One region of the Streptomyces sp. NPDC001450 genome, then DNA from elsewhere that is predicted to be linked to it. Evidence: predicted binding sites of a transcription regulator. Region 1 holds the regulator's gene; the other holds the start of a gene.
The links. The regulator HrcA, encoded in region 1, represses chaperone genes, less so after heat shock. The targets are predictions, from matches to a motif close to TTNGCACTCNGNNNNNCNGAGTGCNAA.

Region 1 (11,477 bases):
GACTTATCCAGGGGGCCAGGCCATGCCACGGCCGCCGAGGATGTGCGCGTGGGCGTGCCAGACGGTCTGACCGGCGCCGCTGCCGGTGTTGAAGACGACGCGGTAGCTCTCCAACTCGTCCTCGTCGGCGACGGCCTGGGCCTCGCGCAGTATGTCGGCGGCGACGGCCGGTTCCGCGGCGGCGAGTTCGGCCGCGTTCTTGTAGTGCACCCTGGGGATCACCAGGACGTGCGTGGGCGCCTGGGGGTTGATGTCCCGGAAGGCGACGGTCGTCTCCGTCTCACGGACGATCGTCGCCGGGATGTGCCCTGCGACGATCCTGCAGAACAGGCAGTCGTCCTGCGGTTCTCCCGCCATTGCGCTGCGCTCGCTTTCGCCGGTGATCAGTACGGGGGCATGGTAGTCGTTCGGCCGCGGGCTCGGTGGGGGCTGGTCGCGCCCACGCGGCGGAGCCGCATGTCGATGCAGCCCCGCGCCCCTTTAGGTTGGCAAGCCCGGCGGAGTTTTCGCGGGCTGCTCCTGCAGTGCCTCCAGTGCCAGCCTGATTGCTTCGTCCAGTTGGGGATCCCGCCCCGCCGCCCAGTCCTGCGGGCGTTGCAGGACCTCCACGTCGGGGTCCACCCCGTGGTTCTCCACGCCCCACTCGTATCCCTCCAGCCAGAACGCGTACTTCGGCTGGGTGATCAGGGTGTCGTCGACGAGGTGGTAGCGGCTGTCGATGCCGATGACGCCGCCCCAGGTGCGGGTGCCGACGACGGGGCCGATGCCGAGGGCCTTGATCGCCGCGTTGACGATGTCACCGTCGGAGCCGGAGAACTCGTTGGCGACGGCGACGACGGGGCCGCGCGGCGCGTCGTGCGGGTAGCTGTACGGCCGCATGCCGCGCGGCAGCGCCCAGCCGACGATCCGCCGGGCCAGCTTCTCCACGACGAGCTGGGAGGTGTGGCCGCCGCGGTTCTCCCGGACGTCCACGACCAGGCCCTCGCGGGCCACCTCGACGCGCAGGTCGCGGTGGATCTGGGCCCAGCCGGGGGCCTGCATGTCCGGCACGTGGAGGTAGCCGAGGCGGCCACCGGACGTCTCGTGGACGTAGGCGCGGCGGTCGGCGACCCACGCGTGGTAGCGCAGGGGCTCCTCGTCCGCGAGGGGGACCACGACCGCGTGCCGGGGGTCGCCCCCGCCGACGGGCGAGATGGTCAGCTCGACCGGCTTGCCTGCCGTACCGATCAGCAGCGGGCCGGGGCCGGTGACCGGGTCGACCGGCTGTCCGGCGACCGCGACGATCGCGTCCCCGGGGCGCACGGCGACACCGGGCGCGGCGAGCGGGGAGCGGGCCTGCGGGTCGGAGGTCTCCGCGGGCAGGATGCGGTCGATGCGCCAACTGCCGTCCGCGTGGCGGGAGATGTCGGCGCCGAGCAGGCCCTGCCGGGCGCCGTTGCCGAAGCCGCCGTGCGGGGTGACGTAGGCGTGCGAGGTGCCGAGTTCGCCCTGCACCTCCCACAGGAGGTCCACCAGGTCGTCGTGGGTGGCGAGGCGGCCGAGGAGGGGGCGGTAGCGGTCGAGGACGCCGTTCCAGTCGACGCCGCTCATGTCCGGCCGCCAGAAGTTGTCCCGCATGATGCGGCCCGTCTCGTCGTACATCTGCCGCCATTCGGCGGCCGGGTCGACGGTCTGCCGGATCCGGCTCAGGTCGACGGTGATGTTCGAGTCGCTGTCCTCGTCGTCGGAGCCGCGCCGGTCGGCCGGTACGACCTTGAGGCGGGTGTCGGTCCACAGCAGCACCCGCTTGCCGTCGCCGCTGACCTCGAAGTAGTCGGCGTCGGCGGCGAGGTGCTCCAGGCGCTGCTGGGCGAGGTCGTAGCGCTCCAGCTCGGTCTTGGGGTCCGGGTCGTCGGGAGTGGCCCGGGAGGCGCCGAGGACGCCGCGCACCGGGTAGCGCAGCCACAGCACGCCGTCCTTGGCGGCCCGCAGGTTGGCGTAGCGGCCGGCCTCGACCGGGAAGGGCACGATGCGGTCGGCGAGGCCGTCGAGGTCGATCCGGGTCGCCGGGGTGCCCTCGGCGTCAGGGGTCTCCTCCTTGTCCGGGGTCCCGAAGGGCCGGCCGTGCCGGTGCGGCCCGAACGGGGACGGCGTGGTCGCGGCGAGGGTGATCAGGTACGGGCGGACGCCCTCGACGAAGGCCAGGTCGAAGACGTGCTCGTCGTAGACCGGGTCGAAGGAGCGGCTGGAGAGGAAGGCGAGGTGCTTGCCGTCCAGGGTGAAGGCGGGCGCGTAGTCCTGGAAGCGCAGCGGGGTCGCCTCGGTGACCGACAGGTCCGTGGTGTGGGCGATGCGGAGCTGGCAGAGCGGATGCGGGCCGGGGTGGGACCAGGCGAGCCAGCCGGAGTCGGGCGAGAAGGCGAGGCCGCTGACGTCCCCGTCCTCGCTGCGGTCCACCTCGCGGACCTCGCCGGTCTCGCGTTCGACCAGCAGCAGCCGGCCGTCGTGCGAGGCGACGGCGGCTCGGCTGCCGTCGGGGGCCATGGCCAGCTCCAGGACGCGGCCGAGCTGTCCGGCGGCGATCCGGCGCGGGACGGCGCCGGGTGCGACGCCGGTGGCGGGCGCGAACTCCAGGGCGTCCTCGCCCTCGGCGTCCGTCACCCACACCACCCATTCCTCGCCGTCCGCGCGGAAGGTGCGCGGCAGCCGGGCCCGTACGCCGGGCTGTGCGGCCAGCGCGCGGGCCGGGCCGGAGCGGTGGGTGACCCAGTGGACCGCGCCGCGCACGGCGACCGCGCTGCCGCGCGCGGTGTGGTCGGGGGCGGCGTGGCCGAACCAGCGGGAGGCGTTCACCGGGTGGGGCTGCAGGTCGACGCGCGCGCCGCCGAGCCGGACGTCCAGGCGGCGCGGTTCTGCGCCGTCGAGGTCGTCGAGGAGCCAGAGTTCGCCTGCGCTGCAGTAGACGACCCGGCGGCCGTCCGAGGCGGCGTGCCGGGCGTAGAAGCCGTCGAGGGGAGTGTGACGCCGCAGGTCGGACCCGTCGGCAAGGGAGGAGTAGAGGGCTCCGGTGCCCTCGTGATCGGACAGGAACGCGATCCGGTCCCCCGCCCACAGCGGGTACTCGATGTTCCCGTCCAGCTCCTCGTGCAGCCGCACGAACTCGCCGGTACCTTCTTCACCTTCGGCGGCACGGTCGATCCACAACTTGCCTGCCGTGCCGCCCCGGTAGCGCTTCCACCAGGCGGCCTCGCGGCCCATCGGGGCGGACAGCAGCACGGTGTGCGGGCCGTACACGACGTCGCCGACCGGCCCGTAGGGCAGCGTGGTGGCGGGTCCGCCGTCCAGCGGGATCGCCCGCGCCCAGCTGCGGCGCAGGCTCGCCTGGCCCTGGGTGCTGACCGCGAGGACCTGGCCGTCCGGGGTCCAGCCGCGCACCTGGGTCTTCGAACTCCCCCAGTACGTCAGCCGCTTGGCGGGCCCTCCGGCGACCGGGGCGATGTGCACCTCGGGGGCGCCGTTGCGCGTGGAGGTCCAGGCGACGGTCGTACCGTCGGGCGAGACGCGGGGGTGGGTCACCGGCACGTTGTCGGCACTGACCCGCCAGGCCCGCCCGCCGTCCAGGGGTGCGAGCCACACGTCGTCCTCGGCGATGAAGGTCACCAAGTCGCCGTGGAGGTGGGGGAATCGGAGGTAGCCGGAGGATCCCGTCGAAGCGCCCTTAGTCACCCCGTCACTTTACGCAGCGACCGCCGCGCGCGCCCCCGGTTTCGATCACTTGCCCTGCGCGGGCCAGCAGGTCGGGTCGCCCTTGCACCAGATCGTCCGGGTCACGGTCACGGTGACGGTCGGCTGCCCGCCGGAGGGCCGGTAGGTGACGGGCGGAGCGTACGTCGGCCCTGGCTTGGCGTTGCAGTTGCCGAGCCCGCCGACGTGGAACACCTGCTTGCCCTCGACCCGGGCCGTCAGATCCCCGCGCACACAGGCGCCGTCGACGGCCTTGGTCACCACCCCGACGACGGTGATCTTCCGCAAGTCGTCGGTCTGCCCCTGACAGTCGACGGAGACGACGGTGGTCTCCGTCGGCGAGGGCGCCCTCCCGGGCGTGCGGCCGCCCGAGCTGCCGTAGTTCCCGGTGCAGGTGAGCCAACTCACCTTCACATGCTGCCTTTTCAGCTCGGCGGTGGCGGTCGTGTCGGTGGTGTACGCCACCGCGGCCGAACCGAGACCCCCCGGCTGGCACCCCACGACCGCCCCCACAGCCACCACGACGAGCCCGGCCGCACTCAGCACACGCACGGGCCGCACCCGACACCGAATCCGCCTCAACACCCCCATGCAGGGCAGCGTGCCACCGGCCCGCGCACGGGGGAAGGCCACATACGGTCACTCGTCAGTTCGGAGCGGTCACCATCGGATGATCTCAGCCGCGCAGCAGCAGCCACTCCTGGAGTTCCACCAGGTTGCCCTCGGGGTCCTTGAGGTGGGCCACGCGCATGCGGTCGGTCATGGGGGCCGGGCCGTGGAGCAGGGTGGCGCCGCGGGAGGTGATCTGCTCGCAGTAGGCGTCGAGGTCGTCGACACGCAGGACGACCAGGGAGCGGTGGCCGTTGGCCGGGTCACCCAGTTCGTTCAGGATCTCGGCCATCATGGCGCGGTCCTGCAGGGCGATCCCGGCGGAGCCGGCGTGGGGGCTGAACTTCTCGTACGGGCCCTCGGCGGCGCCGGACTGCGGCTTGAGGCCGAGGACTTCGGCGTAGAAGTGGTAGCAGGCGGCGAAGTCGGTGACGAGGAGCCGCACCTGTGCGAGTTCCATCGTGTTCCCCCAGGTTCGGGTCAGGACCAGCGGCCGGTGCGGCCCATGAGCAGCGCGGTGGCCGCGGTGCCCGCGGTCGACGTGCGCAGCACGCTGCGCCCGAGCCGGTAGGCCTTCGCGCCCACATCCTCGAAGAGTGCCAGCTCTTCGGGGGAGACACCGCCTTCGGGCCCGACGACCAGCACGATCTCGCCCGTGGCGGGGAGTTCGGCGGTCGCGAGCGGCTCGCTGCCGTAGTCGCGGTCCTCGTGCAGGACGGCGGCGAAGTCGGCTTTGGCGAGAAGTGCGGCAACCTGCTTGCTCGTCGCCGCGTCCGCCACCTCCGGGAAGCGCAGGCGACGGGACTGCTTGCCGGCCTCGCGCGCGGTGGCCCGCCACTTGGCGAGCGCCTTGAGGCCCCGGTCGCCCTTCCACTGGGTGATGCAGCGGGCAGCCGACCAGGGCACGATCGCGTCGACGCCGGTCTCGGTCATCGTCTCCACGGCCAGTTCACCGCGGTCGCCCTTGGGGAGAGCCTGGACGACGGTGATACGGGGGCTCGGCTCGGGTTCCACCGGGAACTCGAAGGGCTCGACGACCAGGTGGTCCTTCCCCGACGCGCTGAGGACGACCCCGGCCGCCCCCCGGCCCTTCCCGTCGGTGATCACCACGTCCTCACCGGACTGCAACCGCCGTACGGAGACCGCGTGCCGCCCCTCGGGGCCCGTCACGTCGATGATCGATCCGGGGCCCACGCCCTCCAGGGAGTCGACGACGAAGACCGGAGCCGTCATCGCCCGTCACCTCCGTCCGACAGCGCTGTCCTCGCCGCATCCATCTCGCCGACGAGAACCTGCACCAGCTCCCCGGCCGGCAGCTCGCGGGCCATCCGGTGGCCCTGGCCCGCCCACAGCGCCATGCCCTGCGCGTCCCCGGCCTTGGCGGCGGCCTTGCGCAGCGGTGAGGTCAGGTGGTGGATCTCGGGGTAGGCGGCGGGGGCGTACGGGCCGTGTTCGCGCAGGAAGCGGTTGACCAGGCCGCGCGCCGGGCGGCCGGAGAAGGCGCGGGTCAACTCGGTGCGGGCGAACAGGGGGTTGGTCAGCGCCTGCTTGTGCAGGGCGCTGGCGCCGGACTCGGGGGTGGCGAGGAACGCCGTGCCCAGCTGGGCCGCGCTCGCGCCCGCCGCGAGGACGGCGGCGATCTGGCTGCCGCGCATGAGGCCGCCGGCGGCGACGACCGGGATGCTCACGGCCTCCCGGATCTGGGCGATCAGCGAGAGCAGTCCGATGCCGGAGCCGTCGTTCTCCGGGACGTCCCGGTGGGTGCCCTGGTGGCCGCCGGCCTCCACGCCCTGCGCGATCACCGCGTCCGCGCCGGCCCGCTCGACCGCGAGAGCCTCCTCGGCGGTGGTGGCGGTGACCAGGGTGAAGGTGCCGGCACGGCGCAGGGAGTCGAGGACGTCCCGGCTCGGGACGCCGAAGTGGAAGGAGACCACCGGCACCGGGTTGTCGAGGAGGACGGCGAGCTTGGCGTCGTAGCCGTCGTCCCGGCCGCTGTCGGGGTCGCCCAGCTCGGTCTCGTACCAGGCGGCCTCACCGGCCAGCTGGTGGGCGTAGATCTCGACGGCGCCCGACTCTGCATACTCGGGCTGGGGCATGAAGAGGTTCACGCCGAAGGGGCGGCTCGTGATCCCCCGCAGCTGCTTGATCTCCTGGTACATGCCGTCGGCGGTCTTGTATCCGGCGGCGAGGAACCCGAGACCGCCCGCCTCGGACACGGCGGCGGCGAGCTGCGGGACGGAGACACCGCCCGCCATGGGGGCCTGCACGATCGGGTGGGGGAAGAGATCGGTCAGTGCGGAGGACATGACGGCATGTTGTCACGTCCTTCGAACAAGTCCGAATCCGGGCTTCCCACGGCATAGGACACCGGCATGCGGGGTGCTGGAGCACCCCGCAGACGATGGCTCAGCGCCCGTTGAAAGCGTCCTTCAGGCGGGAGAACAGGCCCTGCTGACCCGGCTGACCGTGCCTGCCCGGGAGCCAACCCCCGGACCCCCGGCCGCCGCATCAGCCGGCGTCAGCGCCCATTGAAAGCGTCCTTCAACCGCGAGAAGAGCCCCTGCTGACCCGGCTGGAACTGCCCCTGCGGACGCTCCTCGCCGCGCAGCTTCGCCAGCTCGCGCAGCAGTCGCTCCTGCTCGGGGTCGAGCTTGGTCGGGGTCGTGACCTCGACGTGGACGATCAGGTCGCCCCGGCCGCCGCCGCGCAGGTGCGTGACGCCCCGGTTGTGCAGCGGGATCGACTGGCCGGACTGGGTGCCGGGCCGGATGTCGACCTCCTCCATGCCGTCCAGGGTCTCCAGCGGCACCTTGGTGCCGAGGGCCGCCGCCGTCATCGGGATCGTGACCGTGCAGTGCAGGTCGTCGCCGCGCCGCTGGAAGGTCTGGTGCGGCAGCTCGTGGATCTCGACGTACAGGTCACCGGCCGGACCGCCACCGGGGCCGACCTCGCCCTCGCCGGCCAGCTGGATGCGGGTGCCGTTGTCGACACCGGCCGGGATCTTGACGGTGAGCGTGCGCCGGGAGCGGACCCGGCCGTCGCCCGCGCACTCCGGGCACGGGGTCGGCACGACCGTGCCGAAGCCCTGGCACTGGGGGCAGGGGCGGGAGGTCATGACCTGGCCCAGGAAGGACCGGGTCACCTGGGAGACCTCACCACGGCCGCGGCACATGTCACACGTCTGGGCGGACGTGCCGGGAGCGGCACCCTCACCGTTACAGGTGTTGCAGACGATCGCGGTGTCGACCTGGATGTCCTTGGTCGTCCCGAAGGCCGCCTCGTCCAGCTCGACCTCGATGCGGATCATCGCGTCCTGGCCGCGCCGGGTGCGCGAGCGCGGGCCGCGCTGCGACGCCGTACCGAAGAACGCGTCCATGATGTCGGAGAAGTTGCCGAAGCCACCTGCCCCGAAGCCGCCCGCACCGGCGCCGCCCGACTGGGAGAGCGGGTCGCCGCCGAGGTCGTAGACCTGCTTCTTCTGCGGGTCCGACAGCACCTCGTAAGCGGCGTTGATCTCCTTGAACCGCTCCTGGGTCTTCGGATCCGGGTTGACGTCCGGGTGCAGCTCGCGCGCGAGCCGACGGAACGCCTTCTTGATCTCATCCTGCGACGCGTCGCGGCGCACGCCGAGAACGGCGTAGTAGTCCGTGGCCACTTACGACTCCGCCAGGATCTGTCCGACGTACCGTGCCACTGCGCGTACCGCTCCCATCGTTCCCGGGTAGTCCATGCGGGTCGGTCCGACCACGCCTAGCTTGGCAACCGCCTCGCCGCCCGAACCGTAGCCGACCGACACGACGGAGGTGGAGTTGAGTCCCTCGTGGGCGTTCTCGTGCCCGATGCGCACGGTCATGCCCGAATCCTTCGCCTCGCCGAGGAGCTTGAGGAGCACGACCTGCTCCTCAAGGGCCTCCAGGACGGGCCGGATCACGAGGGGGAAGTCATGTCCGAAGCGGGCGAGATTGGCGGTGCCGCCGATCATCAGCCGCTCCTCGTTCTCCTCGACCAGTGTCTCCAGCAGGGTGGAGAGCACGGCGGAGACCGTACCGCGGTCCTCGACGTCGAAGGCCTCGGGCAGGTCCTCGACCAGACGCGGCACGTCGGTGAACCTGCGGCCCGCGACCCGGCTGTTCAGCCGGGCCCTGAGGTCCGCCAGGGACGCCTCACCGAAGGGCGCCGGGCAGTCGACCATCCGCTGCTCGACCCGGCCGGTGTCCGTGATCAGCACGAGCATCACCCGCGCGGGGGCGAGCGAGAGCAGCTCCACGTGCCGCACGGTGGACCGGGTCAGGGACGGGTACTGCACGACGGCGACCTGCCGGGTCAGCTGCGCGAGCAGCCGTACCGTGCGCGCCACGACGTCGTCGAGGTCGACGGCGCCCTCGAGGAAGTTCTGGATCGCCCGGCGCTCGGGCGCGGACATCGGCTTGACGCCCGCGAGCTTGTCCACGAACAGCCGGTAGCCCTTGTCGGTGGGGATACGCCCGGCACTGGTGTGCGGCTGGGCGATGAACCCCTCGTCCTCCAGGGCCGCCATGTCGTTGCGCACGGTCGCCGGTGAGACGCCGAGGTTGTGCCGCTCGGTGAGCGCTTTCGAGCCCACCGGCTCCTCGGTGCCCACATAGTCCTGGACGATGGCGCGCAGCACCTGAAGCCTGCGTTCACTCAGCATTCGCGCGCACCTCCAGCATGTCGTCCCCTCGGCTCTTCCGGTCGGCCGCCTGGCACTCTGCGTGTCCGAGTGCCAGCCTTCCCCAGCCCAGTGTACGGGCGTGGGGTACTCACTGGGCAAGGTCGGTCCCGCCGTACCAGGTTGATACCGCTAGCGTCGCGGTATGACGGTGACTTGGGAAGAGCTGGGGTGGGAGCGGCTGGCGCCCGGGGTCGGACGGTGCCGGCTGCCCGGCTGGGACTGCACCGTGGGCCTGGTTCTCGGGGCGGGTACGGCGCTGGTGGTGGACGCCGGGTCGAGCACGGCCGAGGGCGAGCGGCTACGGGCGTCGGCGGAGCGGCTGGCGGGGCACGGTGTGACCCATCTCGCGCTCACCCATCCCCACTTCGACCACGTCTTCGGCGCGGCCGCCTTCGCCGGGGCCCGGACGTACGCGGCGGTGGGCATCGACGCGGTGTTCGCGTACGAACGCGAAGAGCTGCGCCGGGACGCGGTCCGGCACGGCCTGCCGGCCGCGGACGCGGACGAGGCCGTCGCCGCCCTCGCCCCTCCCCGCCACCTGGTCTCGGGCGAGTGGACGCTGGACCTCGGCGACGGCCGGCAGGCGCTGCTGGCCAACGTGGGCCCCGGCCACACGGCCCACGATCTCGCGGTCTTCGTCCCCGGCTCGGTCTCCGGCGCCGCGGAGATCGTCTTCTGCGGCGACCTGGTGGAGGAGTCCGGTGAACCCCAGGCGGGCCCGGACGCCGTACCGTCCCGCTGGCCCGACGCCCTCGACCGGCTGCTCGCCCTCGGCGGCGAGGACGCGCTGTACGTGCCCGGTCACGGAGCGGTGGTCGACGCGGCGTTCGTACGACGCCAACGCGACGAGCTGGCGGCGCGTTTCGGCGTGTCGTGAGTGCTGGTCGGCGGCTTCTCCTATCGTCATCCGAATGCGCCCACCCGTCTCCCACCACCGCCCTTCCAACGAGGGCCCTTCGAGCCCACGCCCTCGCACGTACTCGCCGGACCTGACCCCGCCGTGGAAGAAGCCCGAGCCCGTGCCGGAGGTCCCGGCGGAGCCCGGTCTGGTGGTCGAGGAGCCCGGCACCGGTTTCTGCGGCGCGGTGATCCGCTGTGAGGCGGGCACGGTGACGCTGGAGGACCGCTTCGGCAAGCACCGGGTGTTCCCGCTGGAACCGCGCGGCTTCCTGCTGGAGGGCAGGGTGGTCACCCTGGTGCGGCCCGCGTCGGGTCCGGTACGGCCCACCCGTACGGCGTCCGGTTCGGTGGCCGTCCCCGGCGCACGCGCGCGCGTGGCCCGGGCCGGCCGCATCTACGTCGAGGGCCGGCACGACGCCGAACTGGTCGAGAAGGTGTGGGGTGACGACCTGCGCGTCGAGGGCGTGGTCGTGGAGTACCTGGAGGGCGTGGACGACCTGCCGGCGATCGTGGCCGAGTTCGCGCCGGGTCCGGATGCCCGCCTGGGCGTACTCGTGGACCACCTCGTCCCGGGCACGAAGGAGTGGCGCATCGCCGAGTCGGTGACGAGCGAGCACGCGCTGGTGGTCGGTCACCCGTACATCGACGTCTGGGAGGCCGTGAAGCCGTCGTCCCTGGGGATTCCCGGCTGGCCCCGGGTGCCGCGCGGGGAGGACTGGAAGACGGGGGTGTGCCGGGCTCTGGGGTGGCCGTCGGAGAACACCGGCGCGGTGTGGCAGGCGATTCTGCAGCGTGTGGGGTCTTACAAGGACCTGGAGCCCGAGTTGCTGGGGCGAGTGGAGGAGCTGATCGACTTCGTCACGGGTAGCGGTGAGGCCTGACCTTCTCGTACGTGGCGAATTCGCTGGTGTCCAGTTCGATGCCGAGAGGTTCCAACGGCATCGGTTCATCGGCCCCGTCATGGCACAGTGCGTGCACCGGATCCGGACTCGGCGTCATCACGATGGTCCTCCGCAGCAGCTCCGCCCTGATGCCTTCGGGGGGTTCCAGCTCCTCGAAGAACTTGATCATGTCGAGATCATTCACAGCCGCACCCTACGAACCAGCGCGGCAGCCAAACCCGACTCGCACACCGATTCCCCCGCCGGAGTGATCAGTCCACCAAGTCCCGCACCACCGCATCCGCCAACAACCGCCCTCGCAACGTCAGCACGGCCCGCCCCTCGTCGTACGGCCCCTCCTGGAGCAGTCCGTCCGCCAGGGCCCGCCGGGACGCCGCGAGCCCCTCTTCCTTCAGCAGGGACAGCGGCGCCCCCTCCCGCAGCCTTAGCTCCAGCAGGATGCGCTCCACCCGCCGGTCCTCCTCAGACAGCAGTTCCCGCCCCGCCCCCGGTGAACGGCCGGAGGCGAGGGCCGCCGCGTACGCCCCCGGATGCTTGACGTTCCACCACCGCACCCCGCCCGCGTGCGAATGCGCCCCCGGCCCGGCGCCCCACCAGTCCGCACCCCGCCAGTACAGCTCGTTGTGCAGGCAGCGGGCCGCCTCCGAGGT
Region 2 (11,477 bases), on a different contig from region 1:
CGGACGACTATCTCAACTGTCCTGGCCTTCGGTTACAGTCTTGAACAACGCCGGTGACCATCGCATGTCGGGGTCAACGGGCGTTGACAACCACATACAGCTCATCCAGAGGGGCAGAGGGACACGGCCCGATGAAGCCCCGGCAACCCTCCAGTCGGTTCTCGTTCTCCAGCGAGGCTCCCGGCTAGGGAAGGTGCCAAATCCGTCTCACGGCGAGATGCGTCGTGAGGAAGATGAGGAGAAAGGGCCTCGCCTCCATGGCTGTGCAGACTGTTGCAAGCACCAGCAATCCCACCGTAGACCTCGGCCCCGCCGCGGCCCTGAGCTGTCGCGAGTGCGGTCACCGGGTGCCCCTCGGGCCGGTGTTCGCCTGCGAGGAGTGTTTCGGCCCGCTGGAGATCGCCTACGACTTCTCCGCGTACGACACCGAAGAGCTGCGGGGGCGCATCGAGTCCGGCCCCGCGAACATCTGGCGTTACGCGCCGCTGCTGCCCGTCCCCGCCGACGTGGCCGACAAGCCCAACATCAACCCGGGCTGGACCAAGCTCGTCAAGGCCGACAACCTGGCCCGCGAGCTGGGCGTCACCGGCGGGCTGTACGTGAAGGACGACTCCGGCAACCCGACGCACTCCTTCAAGGACCGGGTGGTGGCCCAGGCCCTGGAGGCCGCGCGCGCCTTCGGCTTCACCACGCTCTCCTGCTCCTCGACCGGCAACCTCGCCGGTGCCGTCGGCGCCGCCGCCGCCCGCGCCGGCTTCCGCTCCTGCGTGTTCATCCCGCACGACCTGGAGCAGGGCAAGGTCGTCATGGCCGCGGTCTACGGCGGCGAGCTGGTCGGGATCGAGGGCAACTACGACGACGTGAACCGGTTCTGCTCCGAGCTGATCGGTGACCCGGCCGGCGAGGGCTGGGGCTTCGTCAACGTCAACCTGCGGCCGTACTACGCGGAGGGCTCGAAGACCCTGGCGTACGAGATCTGCGAGCAGCTCGGCTGGCGGCTCCCGGACCAGCTCGTGGTCCCGATCGCCTCCGGCTCCCAGCTGACGAAGATCGACAAGGGTCTGCAGGAGCTGATCAAGCTCGGGCTCGTCGAGGACAGGCCGTACAAGATCTTCGGTGCCCAGGCCGAGGGCTGCTCGCCGGTGTCCACCGCCTTCAAGGCCGGTCACGACGTGGTCCGCCCGCAGAAGCCGAACACCATCGCCAAGTCCCTGGCGATCGGCAACCCGGCCGACGGCCCGTACGTCCTCGACATCGCCCGCCGTACCGGTGGCGCGGTGGAGGACGTGACCGACGAGCAGGTCGTGGACGCGATCAGGCTGCTGGCCCGGACCGAGGGCATCTTCGCGGAGACCGCCGGCGGTGTGACGGTCGGCGTGACGCAGAAGCTGATCGAGAACGGTGTGCTGGACCCGACGCTGACGACGGTCGTCCTCAACACCGGTGACGGCCTCAAGACCCTCGACGCGGTGGCCGGCACGGGGCTCACCGCCACCATCCGCCCGACCCTGGACTCCTTCCGAGAGGCTGGCCTCGCATGAGCGTGACCGTTCGCATCCCCACCATCCTGCGCACCTACACCGGTGGCCAGGCCGAGGTCGCCGCCGAGGGTGCGACCCTCGCCGAGGTCATCGAGGACCTGGAGAAGAACCACACGGGCATCGCGGCCCGCGTTCTCGACGACCAGGGCAAGCTGCGCCGCTTCGTCAACGTGTACGTCAACGACGACGACGTCCGCTTCGAGCAGGGGCTGGAGACGGCGACCCCGGACGGTGCCGGAGTCTCCATCATTCCCGCCGTCGCCGGCGGCTGATCAAAAGCGGACCATTACCTTCGGTAACCGCGGTTACTGAATGTTCATCGAATGGCCTCCTCCGTGAGAGAAGCGGAGGGGGCCATTCTGCGTGATTGAGCGCGGTACAGTTGGGGAACGCGTGCCGGGTCTGCGGGTCGCAAGCCCCGGAATCATGCCGTACGCCCCGGTGAGAAGCAGCCAAAGTGCACGGGTTGAATGCGGCTTTTACGCCTTTTATGGAGCCCGACTTGCCCTGAATTCGGACGAATTCTCGGCAGATTCCGGACCGGGCCCGTCCAGAATTCTCGTCCGATTGACCTGTTGCAGACGGCAGTTGGACAGATACATTCAGCCGCGGTCGACGCGTTCCGGCGCACGCCCCCGACCAATGGGGGGTGAGGTCTGACCCGGGTCCGCGAAGTGTGGATCTGTGCAAGGGCCAGTAATAGGGGAGTTAGGCATGGCTCAGGGCACCGTCAAGTGGTTCAACGCGGAGAAGGGGTACGGCTTCATCGCGGTCGACGGTGGTGCGGATGTTTTCGTCCACTACAGCGCGATCCAGATGGACGGTTACCGCACCCTGGAAGAGGGGCAGCGGGTCGACTTCGAGATCTCGCAGGGCCAGAAGGGCCCGCAGGCGGACATGGTCCGGCTGGCGACCAGCTGAAGCACGCGTCGGCTGACAGCGACGTTCTTCTGTTCATCTTCGAAGGGCCCGTACCTCCTGGGGTACGGGCCCTTCGTCATGCCCGGCGCCCCTGTTCGCGCGCGGCTGAGCGCCCCCTCCGGCATGCCCGAGGCGCTTGCACTCGAGGGTGCCGAGTGCTAATCATTGGCGTTAGCACTCTGAAGGTGAGAGTGACAAGAAGGACCGGGTCGGTGAGGCCCGCAGGCCAGGTGGGGCAAGGAACCACAGGTCGGCGAGCCGTCCGTCGCGGGCGCGGGCGCGGTCCGAAGGAATCACCCCCAGTCCTGGAGGGACCACTTCACATGGCCAAGATCATCGCGTTCGACGAGGAGGCGCGGCGCGGCCTCGAGCGCGGCATGAACCAGCTCGCGGACGCCGTGAAGGTGACGCTCGGCCCCAAGGGCCGCAACGTCGTCCTCGAGAAGAAGTGGGGCGCCCCCACGATCACCAACGACGGTGTCTCCATCGCCAAGGAGATCGAGCTCGAGGACCCGTTCGAGAAGATCGGCGCCGAGCTGGTCAAGGAAGTCGCGAAGAAGACGGACGACGTAGCCGGTGACGGCACGACGACCGCGACCGTCCTGGCCCAGGCCCTGGTCAAGGAAGGCCTCCGCAACGTCGCCGCCGGTGCCAACCCGATGGCCCTGAAGCGCGGTATCGAGAAGGCCGTCGAGGCCGTCTCCGCCGCCCTGCTGGAGCAGGCGAAGGACGTCGAGACCAAGGAGCAGATCGCCTCCACCGCGTCCATCTCCGCCGCCGACACCCAGATCGGCGAGCTGATCGCCGAGGCCATGGACAAGGTCGGCAAGGAAGGCGTCATCACCGTCGAGGAGAGCAACACCTTCGGTCTGGAGCTCGAGCTCACCGAGGGCATGCGCTTCGACAAGGGCTACATCTCCGCCTACTTCGCGACCGACATGGAGCGCATGGAGGCGTCGCTCGAGGACCCGTACATCCTCATCGCCAACTCCAAGATCTCCTCGGTCAAGGACCTGCTCCCGCTGCTGGAGAAGGTCATGCAGTCGGGCAAGCCGCTGCTGATCATCGCCGAGGACGTCGAGGGCGAGGCCCTGTCGACCCTGGTCGTCAACAAGATCCGCGGCACCTTCAAGTCCGTCGCCGTCAAGGCCCCGGGCTTCGGTGACCGTCGCAAGGCCATGCTCGGCGACATCGCCATCCTCACGGGCGGCGAGGTCATCTCCGAGGAGGTCGGCCTCAAGCTGGAGAACGCGACCCTGGACCTCCTGGGCCGCGCCCGCAAGGTCGTCATCACCAAGGACGAGACCACCATCGTCGACGGCGCCGGCTCCTCGGAGCAGGTGGGCGGCCGCGTGAACCAGATCCGCGCCGAGATCGAGAACAGCGACTCCGACTACGACCGCGAGAAGCTGCAGGAGCGCCTGGCGAAGCTCGCCGGCGGTGTCGCGGTCATCAAGGCCGGTGCCGCCACCGAGGTGGAGCTCAAGGAGCGCAAGCACCGCATCGAGGACGCCGTCCGCAACGCGAAGGCCGCCGTCGAGGAGGGCATCGTCGCCGGTGGTGGCGTGGCCCTGCTGCAGACCTCCGGTGTCTTCGAGAAGCTGGAGCTCGAGGGCGACGAGGCCACCGGTGCCGCCGCTGTGAAGCTGGCCCTGGAGGCCCCGCTGAAGCAGATCGCCGTCAACGCCGGCCTCGAGGGCGGTGTCGTGGTGGAGAAGGTGCGCAACCTGACCCCGGGCCACGGCCTGAACGCCGCGACCGGCGAGTACGTCGACCTGGTCGCCGAGGGCATCATCGACCCGGCGAAGGTGACCCGCTCTGCCCTGCAGAACGCCGCCTCCATCGCCGCGCTGTTCCTCACCACCGAGGCCGTCATCGCCGACAAGCCGGAGAAGGCCGCCGCGGCCGCTCCGGGCGGCATGCCGGGCGGTGACATGGACTTCTGATCGACCTGACGGTTGATCGCCTGTCCTATGGACCGAGGGCGGTGCTCCCAGCTTCTGGCTGGGGGTGCCGCCCTCGGGCGTTTTCAGGGCTCAGCCGACGCGGGTCTCCGCGTAATAGGAACCCACTGCGGGCTGACCCGTGTAGTTCGGCCCGGCGGAGGGATCGGCGCCGACGTAGCGGAACGGCGGTCGGATGTCGCGGGCGCCATCGAGGGTGAGGCGGTGGTGCCGGGAGCTGTAGCGGAACCCGGCGGCGCGGAGGGCGGAAAGAACGGCCCGCCCGGCAGGTGAGCCATCGACCCAGCGGATGGAGTCGGGGTCGAAGTGGGCGATGAACAGCCCGTCGGGAGCGAGCCAGGAGGCGGCCCGGCAGACGAGCCCCAGCTGATCGCCGATGTAGTGGAGACCGTGTACGCAGGTGATGAGGTCGTACGTCCGTGAGGGCGCCCAAGAGGAAACGGAGGCGACGATCTCCTCCAGGACGGGCGGTGTCGGCGCCCCGGGCGCGAGCGGCCCCACGAGATCCACGGCGGTGAGCACAGCGTCCCTCGACAGGGCACCGGACGCCTCCCGCAGGGCCCGGCCCTCACCACTGCACAGGTCCAGCCAGGAGGGAGCGGGACGACCGGCCAGCCGGGCAACGGGATCGAAGCCCAACTCGCGGGCGTAGCTGTTGACTCCGGTCAGCCCGCGTTCCCGGTTCATGGAGTTGTTGGCTACGACGGAGGACCGCTCCAGCTCGTCGCTCGCGGAGATCAGTGGGGGTTTCGGCATACGGTCAGTCTGCGTAGTGAAGTCAACTCGCAGGGCGGGGATGCGAGGCCTGAGCCTCGGGAGTTGGCCAGTGACCGTCGGGCCGCCCGCTTCTCGGCGATTGTCGTGCTTCCACGGCCCGCGTCAAGGGCGCTGCGCGTCGCCTTCGGCGATGGGCCTGCGGCCCACCCTTGACCTGGTCCGCTCCAGCACGGGGAAGAAGCGAGCGGGCGGCCGGGGAGCAGTGGGCGGCTTGGCGGGGTTGGCCCTTGGGCGGGCTGCGCTTGTGCCGTTGGCGGAGGTGCGCGTTCGCGCCTCGCCTGCACGCCGGGCTGGCATAGCGGCTGGCCGCCGGTGGGTGGGGCGCGAACGCTGGGTTGGGGCAGGCCGGGCCGGGTTGGCGGCTTGCGGCCGGTGGGCGGGGCGATGCACCTGTCCTCCGAGTCCCGCCCGTCACACAGGCCACTTCAGCCTCGCTTCACCGAGTGATTGGTGCATTCGGGCCACCAGCCCCGGCAAATGCCCTGGTCAGGCAGGTCAGACGAGGCAGAGGTCGGCCCATTCGCACCACTCAGGTCCATCGGCCGGTTTCCTTCCCCCACTCGCCCGCAGGCCGCCAAGCCGGCCCGGCGTGCTGGCGAGGCGCGACCGCGCCCGTCAGCCGAGGGTCCCCTCGCAGCCGACCGTTGCTCGCGAACCCCGGCCGGGACCCGGCCCCAACGGTCACTTGAGAGAAGAGGTGAAGGCAGCCCAGGTGACCGAGCTGAAGAAGAGCTTCGGTCCTTGGGGGTTCTTCGAGTCTCGGATGGGGATGAGGGTGGGGAAGTCGTGGGTGACTTCGAGGCAGTTTTCGTCGCCACCGCTGTAGCTCGACTTGATCCATACGGCCGTGCTCAGGCCGGGGTCAGGGATGTTCCTCATGGGTGTAATCCTCTGCCAACGCCTCGATGAGCGCCAGGGACTTCTCCTGCGAGAGCGCTGACGCCACGAGGAGGTCGTACACGAACCTCAGTCGGGTGACAGTGGCCGGGTCGTCCTCCAGCCGTCCGGTGCTCAGCCCTTCCATGTAGGCCAGCGGAGGGGCGTCCTCGAACTCCATCAGCTTCAGAGCACCCTGCATCGCCGTGTGCGCGCCCGCGCTGAACGGCACCACCTGCATGACGATCCGGTTCCGGCGGGCCAGGCCAGCGACATGGCGCAGTGCCTCTGCCATCACCGCCGGGCTACCGACTTTCCGGCGCAGCGCCGCCTCGTCAAGCACCGCCCACAACACGGGCTTTGTTGGGTGATCGAGCAGACGGGCCCGTTCCAAACGGCCTTCCACCCACTCCTTGATGGTCTCCTCCGGCGTCATCGCGGCCCACACTTGGTCCACTGCCCGCGCGTACGTGGGAGTCTGGAGCAGTCCGGGGATCAGGAGCGGAACATAATGCCTGATCGTCGTGGCCAGAGCCTCGGCCTCCACTACGTCTGCGTAGTGGTGCTGATACTTCGACTTGGCCGCAGCCTCGCGGTTCCGTGTGAAGAAGCCGTCCGTCTCCAGGATTTCGTCCAGCATCCGCGCGTACTCCGGCTGCATCCGCCGCGTCCCGGCCTCCAACTGCCCGATGAACGACCCGCTCACGAACAGTCTCTGCCCCAACTCGGCCTGACTCAGCCCCTTCCGCTCGCGAGCGTGCCGTAACTCCGCACCCAGCAAAGCGCGCGGCGATGACGACGGGTCCAGATCCTTCGGTCCTGCCATGTGCAACTCCCGGTCCGACAGACGAGGTTGTTGGGGCGCCGTATCTGGCCAGGTTAGAGGCATGATGGCCACGCTGTGTGTTGAAAGCGAACACTCACCGTGGAGGAATTGGCGCAATGGATGCGAAGGAAATGACGGCGGACGACCGACCCGCCCGCTCCGCAGCGGAAGCCGTAGAGCGACTGCGCACGGCCCTGCACGACGTGGGGATCATCCTCCCCTCACTGCGGATCGACCCGGTCACCGGCGCCCACGGTCACCCCTATGCCCTCGTCGACCTGGGCCGCTGCAACCTGGGTGTGGCCTCGCGGCTGGCGGCGGTGCTGCGGCGGTCGGGCGGGGATGCGTGACCGGGGAGATCGGGACGTACGCCGTCGACGTACGGAGCGGGCGGATCGGCGAGGTAATGGCGCGCGTAGGAGGTTATGTGCAGCTTCGGCCCGTGGGTGGCGGCCGGGAGTGGGACTGTCCCCCCGAGGAGCTGGGGGAGGTGGCGCCGGACGAGGTGCTGCGCGAAAAGGTGCGGCGACTGAACCAGGGCGCCCGCTCACGCCCGGCGGCCGAGCTGCCCTGACGGCCGGCGGGCGTGGCCGGGATCACAACGAGGGCAGCCCGGATTCGGAATGTGCCGCACCGCATAGGAGGTTCTTTGAGGAGGTGTAACAATGCGTGTGCACATACCAGCTGGTCAGACCGAGCAACACCCGAGGAGCCCCCACGTGACCGACACGACGCTTCCCGCCTCCCGCGCGGCCCAGATCCTCTCCCGCCCGATCAGCCTCAACGGGCTCACGGTCCCCAACCGGATCGTGATGGCGCCGATGACCCGCATGTTCTCCCCGGGCGGCATCCCTGGCGAGGACGTGCGGTCGTACTACGCGCGCCGTGCCGCCGCCGGTGTCGGTCTCATCGTCACCGAGGGGACGTACGTCGGGCACGAGTCGGCCGGGCAGAGCGACCGTGTGCCCCGGTTCCACGGCGAGGAGCAGCTGGCCGGCTGGGCGAAGGTCGCTGAGGACGTGCACGCGGCGGGCGGGACGATCGTGCCGCAGCTGTGGCACATCGGCATGGTCCGCAAGGCGGGCGAGCCGCCGTTCGCGCACGCCCCCGCGGTCGGCCCGTCCGGCCTGGTCACCGAGGGTGCCGAGCCCACCGGCAAGACCATGACGCAGCAGGACCTGGACGACGTCGTCGCCGCGTTCGCCCAGGCCGCCGCCGACGCCGAGCGCATCGGCTTCGACGGCGTCGAGCTGCACGGCGCCCACGGCTACCTCCTCGACCAGTTCCTGTGGGCCGGCACCAACCGCCGCACCGACGCCTACGGCGGCGACCCGGTGGCCCGCACCAAGTTCGCGGCGGAGATCGTCGCCGCGGTCCGCGAGGCCGTCTCCCCCGAGTTCCCGGTCCTCTTCCGCTTCTCGCAGTGGAAGCAGCAGGACTACGGCGCCCGCCTCGCCGAGACCCCCGAGGAGCTGGAGGCGATCCTCACCCCGCTGGCCGCCGCCGGCGTCGACGTCTTCCACGCCTCCACCCGCCGCTACTGGCTGCCCGAGTTCGACGGCTCCGACCTGAACCTCGCGGGCTGGACGAAGAAGCTCACCGGCAAGCAGGTCATCAGCGTCGGCTCGGTCGGTCTCGACGGCGACTTCATCAAGGCCTTCCAGGGCGAGGGCTCCCCGGTCAAGGGCATCGACAACCTGCTCGACCGCCTGGAGGCGGACGAGTTCGACATGGTCGCCGTCGGCCGTGCGCTGCTCCAGGACCCGGAGTGGGCGGCGAAGGTGCTCGCGGACCGCTTCGACGAGCTGAAGCCGTACGACGTGGCCGCGCTGAAGACCCTGAGCTGACGCTGAGCCGAAGTGGCCGAGTCCGCCGGGCACTTGGGATCGTTCCCGTCCGTTCCCCTGATGACCAGTGAGGAGCGAGCATGACGACGAGCGAGTCCGGGGCCCGGGCGGCGGAGGCCGCCGGACCTGTGGTGCGCACCGCCTCCGGCGCGGTGCGCGGCCGCCGCGAGGACGGTCTGGCGGTCTTCCGCGGCATCCCCTTCGCCGAACCCCCCGTCGGCGAGGCCAGGTTCCAGGCCCCGCGCCCGGCCCGGCCCTGGGACGGCACCCGGGAGGCGTACGCCTTCGGACCCCCGCCTCCGCAGGACTTGGGAGTCCAGGGGGGTGGGGTGACCGGCCCCACCGGTGACGACTGGCTGACCGTGAACGTGTGGACGCCCGGCCCGGACCCGTCCGCCGGCCGCCCGGTCATGGTGTGGATCTACGGCGGCTCGTACAAGATGGGCCACGCCGGCCAGCCCGGCTACGACGCACAGCGCATCGCCCGGGACGGCGACGTCGTCGTGGTCACCTTCAACTACCGGGTGGGCATGGAGGGCTTCGCCCTTCTGGAGGGCGCGCCGGCGAACCGGGGCCTGCTGGACCAGGTGGCGGCCCTGGAGTGGGTGCGGGAGAACATCGCGGCGTTCGGCGGCGACCCCGGCCAGGTCACGGTCTTCGGTGAGTCGGCCGGAGCGGGCTCGGTGGCCTCGCTGCTGGCGATGCCGAGAGCCCGAGGACTGTTCCGGCGGGCGGTGGCGCAGAGCCTGCCGGGCACGTTCTTCTCCGCCGAGCTGGCGCGTGACATGGCCGGGGCGCTGGCGGCGCAGGCGGGGCGGCAGCCGACGGCGGCGGATCTGGCCGCGGTGGACCCCCGTGAACTCGTCGGCGCCGGACAGGCGTTGAGCGCCAAGATGCTCCAGTACACGGACAGATGGGGTCAGGTGGCACCGACGGTCACGCCCTTCTCCCCGGTCGTCGACGGCGACATCCTGCCCACCACCCCCTGGCAGGCTCTGGCGGCGGGCGCGGCAAGGGACGTCGACCTCCTGGTGGGCCACAACCGGGACGAGTTCCGTCTGTTCCTGGCCATGGGCGGCATGCTCGGCAAGATCACGGAGGACCGGGCGACGGCGGCGCTGCGGATGTTCGCCCCGGGCGGCGAGGCGGGCGAACAGGCCTACCGCTCGGCCTTCCCGGACGCCTCGCCGAGCGACCTGTTCGAGCGGGTCCAGACGGACTGGCTGTTCGGGATGCCGAGCCTGCATCTCGCCGAGGCCCAGCTGGCGGGCGGCGGCAGGGCTCACGTCTACGAACTGACCTGGGAGGCGCCGGGCAGCGGCGGTGTCCTGGGCGCGTGCCACGTCCTGGACGTCGCCCTGCTCTTCGGCACGTACCGCGGTTTCCTGGGCGGTCTGCTCTTCGCCGGGGCGGACATACCGGCCGAAGCGGAGGAGCTGTCCGCCCGCTTCCGTCGTGCGTGGACGTCGTTCGCCCGCACCGGAGACCCGGGCTGGCCGGCGTACGACACCGAGGCCCGCCCGGTGCAGGTCCTGGACGTCGAGCCGACGGTCACGGCCTACCCGGAGGAGCGCAGCAGGCGCCTCTGGGAGGGTCACGACTTCCTGCCTCTGCCGCTGCTCGGCTAGAGGTTGCCCAGGGGTTCGATGTCGACGTGCACTGGTGTCCCCCAGATCCGCAGCACCTCGTAGTCGGTGAACTCGTGCACGAGCCGATACGCCATGGCGGGCCGGGATCCGCGTCGCTGGGCGGCCAGATACGCCTCGGCCTCGCGCCGGTCCCGCCGGGGCGTCCCGCACAGCTCCCACTCGCGCCCGTTCCAGGCCTCCGGCAGCCACCGCTGCTGGGGCTGGGGGCGGTCGGCCCGGACGCCGTAACGGGAGGGGGCGGTGGCGACGGGCTCGGCCGCGCTGGGCCTGCCCTGGAACTCCGAGCGCCGGGCGGCCCGGCGCCGGGTCTCGCAGAGCAGGCACAGATCGGGGGCGCTCTCGTCGACGGGCCCGTGCGGATGCTCGGGGCACCGGGTCGAGGGGGCGCCGGCCCCCACGCTCTCCTCCAGCAGGTCGAGAGCCCGCCGTAGATCGGCCTTGACCTCGTACAACCGGGTATCCGGAGTGTCCCCGGTGAGTGCCTCCCCGTGCTCCCCGAGCAGCCGCAGGGCCCGGCCGAGGGCGGTGAGCTGGGCGTGGTTCATGGTGTCGACGGTAGCGCGGGACGGCTTGTGGTGGATTTGGATGGCGTGGACGACGCTTTGCACAAGGCAGTCGTCGGGCTTCCGGTGCGCACGCGTTCAGTGGGCGTCCGGACTCGCCGCGAGACGCCACAGCGATGTCACCTCGGCCTTCCGTGCGGCGTGGAGCGGATCGGCGGGGTCGTGGGCGCGAGGGTGACGCGGCCGTGCGTCGATACGCCCCATCACTCTCAGACCGGCCGCGGCGAAGAGCTCGGACAACTCGGTTCGTGAGCGGAGTCCGAGGCGCTCGGCGAGGTCGGAGATGATGAGCCATCCCTCACCGCCCGGGGCCAGATGCGCCGAAAGCCCGTCGACGAAGCCGCGAAGCATACGGCTTCCCGGGTCGTAGACGGCGTGTTCGAGTGAGGTCCGGGCCCGTCCGGGAAGCCATGGAGGGTTGCAGACGATCAGGGATGCCCGGGTGGCGGAGAACGGAGTGGCGGGGAACAGATCTGCCTGCTGAATGTCCACGATGGAGGACAGTCCTAAGCG

Region 2: a site for HrcA is predicted at 2,634-2,660, ahead of groL (chaperonin GroEL). Genes of this name have one in related genera too.

What each region holds. Positions count from the first base shown of each region.
Region 1 covers NZ_JBSFHY010000047.1:27,311-38,787, reverse strand. The annotation lists gene ACWC5O_RS37830 (histidine triad nucleotide-binding protein) at 4-357, opposite strand; gene ACWC5O_RS37825 (S41 family peptidase) at 481-3,642, opposite strand; gene ACWC5O_RS37820 (hypothetical protein) at 3,751-4,314, opposite strand; gene ACWC5O_RS37815 (VOC family protein) at 4,400-4,792, opposite strand; gene ACWC5O_RS37810 (16S rRNA (uracil(1498)-N(3))-methyltransferase) at 4,813-5,565, opposite strand; gene ACWC5O_RS37805 (nitronate monooxygenase) at 5,562-6,638, opposite strand; gene dnaJ (molecular chaperone DnaJ) at 6,851-7,987, opposite strand; gene hrcA (heat-inducible transcriptional repressor HrcA) at 7,988-9,004, opposite strand; gene ACWC5O_RS37790 (MBL fold metallo-hydrolase) at 9,168-9,902, shown strand; gene ACWC5O_RS37785 (DUF3097 domain-containing protein) at 9,937-10,806, shown strand; gene ACWC5O_RS37780 (hypothetical protein) at 10,784-11,011, opposite strand; gene hemW (radical SAM family heme chaperone HemW) at 11,079-11,477, opposite strand, start outside.
Region 2 covers NZ_JBSFHY010000001.1:54,500-65,976, forward strand. The annotation lists SAM riboswitch class I at 99-240, shown strand; gene thrC (threonine synthase) at 258-1,541, shown strand; gene ACWC5O_RS00275 (MoaD/ThiS family protein) at 1,538-1,813, shown strand; gene ACWC5O_RS00280 (cold-shock protein) at 2,256-2,462, shown strand; gene groL (chaperonin GroEL) at 2,786-4,408, shown strand; gene ACWC5O_RS00290 (class I SAM-dependent methyltransferase) at 4,499-5,182, opposite strand; gene ACWC5O_RS00295 (DUF397 domain-containing protein) at 5,885-6,082, opposite strand; gene ACWC5O_RS00300 (helix-turn-helix domain-containing protein) at 6,066-6,905, opposite strand; gene ACWC5O_RS00305 (hypothetical protein) at 7,022-7,255, shown strand; gene ACWC5O_RS00310 (hypothetical protein) at 7,252-7,479, shown strand; gene ACWC5O_RS00315 (NADH:flavin oxidoreductase) at 7,625-8,752, shown strand; gene ACWC5O_RS00320 (carboxylesterase/lipase family protein) at 8,833-10,380, shown strand; gene ACWC5O_RS00325 (hypothetical protein) at 10,377-10,946, opposite strand; gene ACWC5O_RS00330 (methyltransferase) at 11,043-11,477, opposite strand, start outside.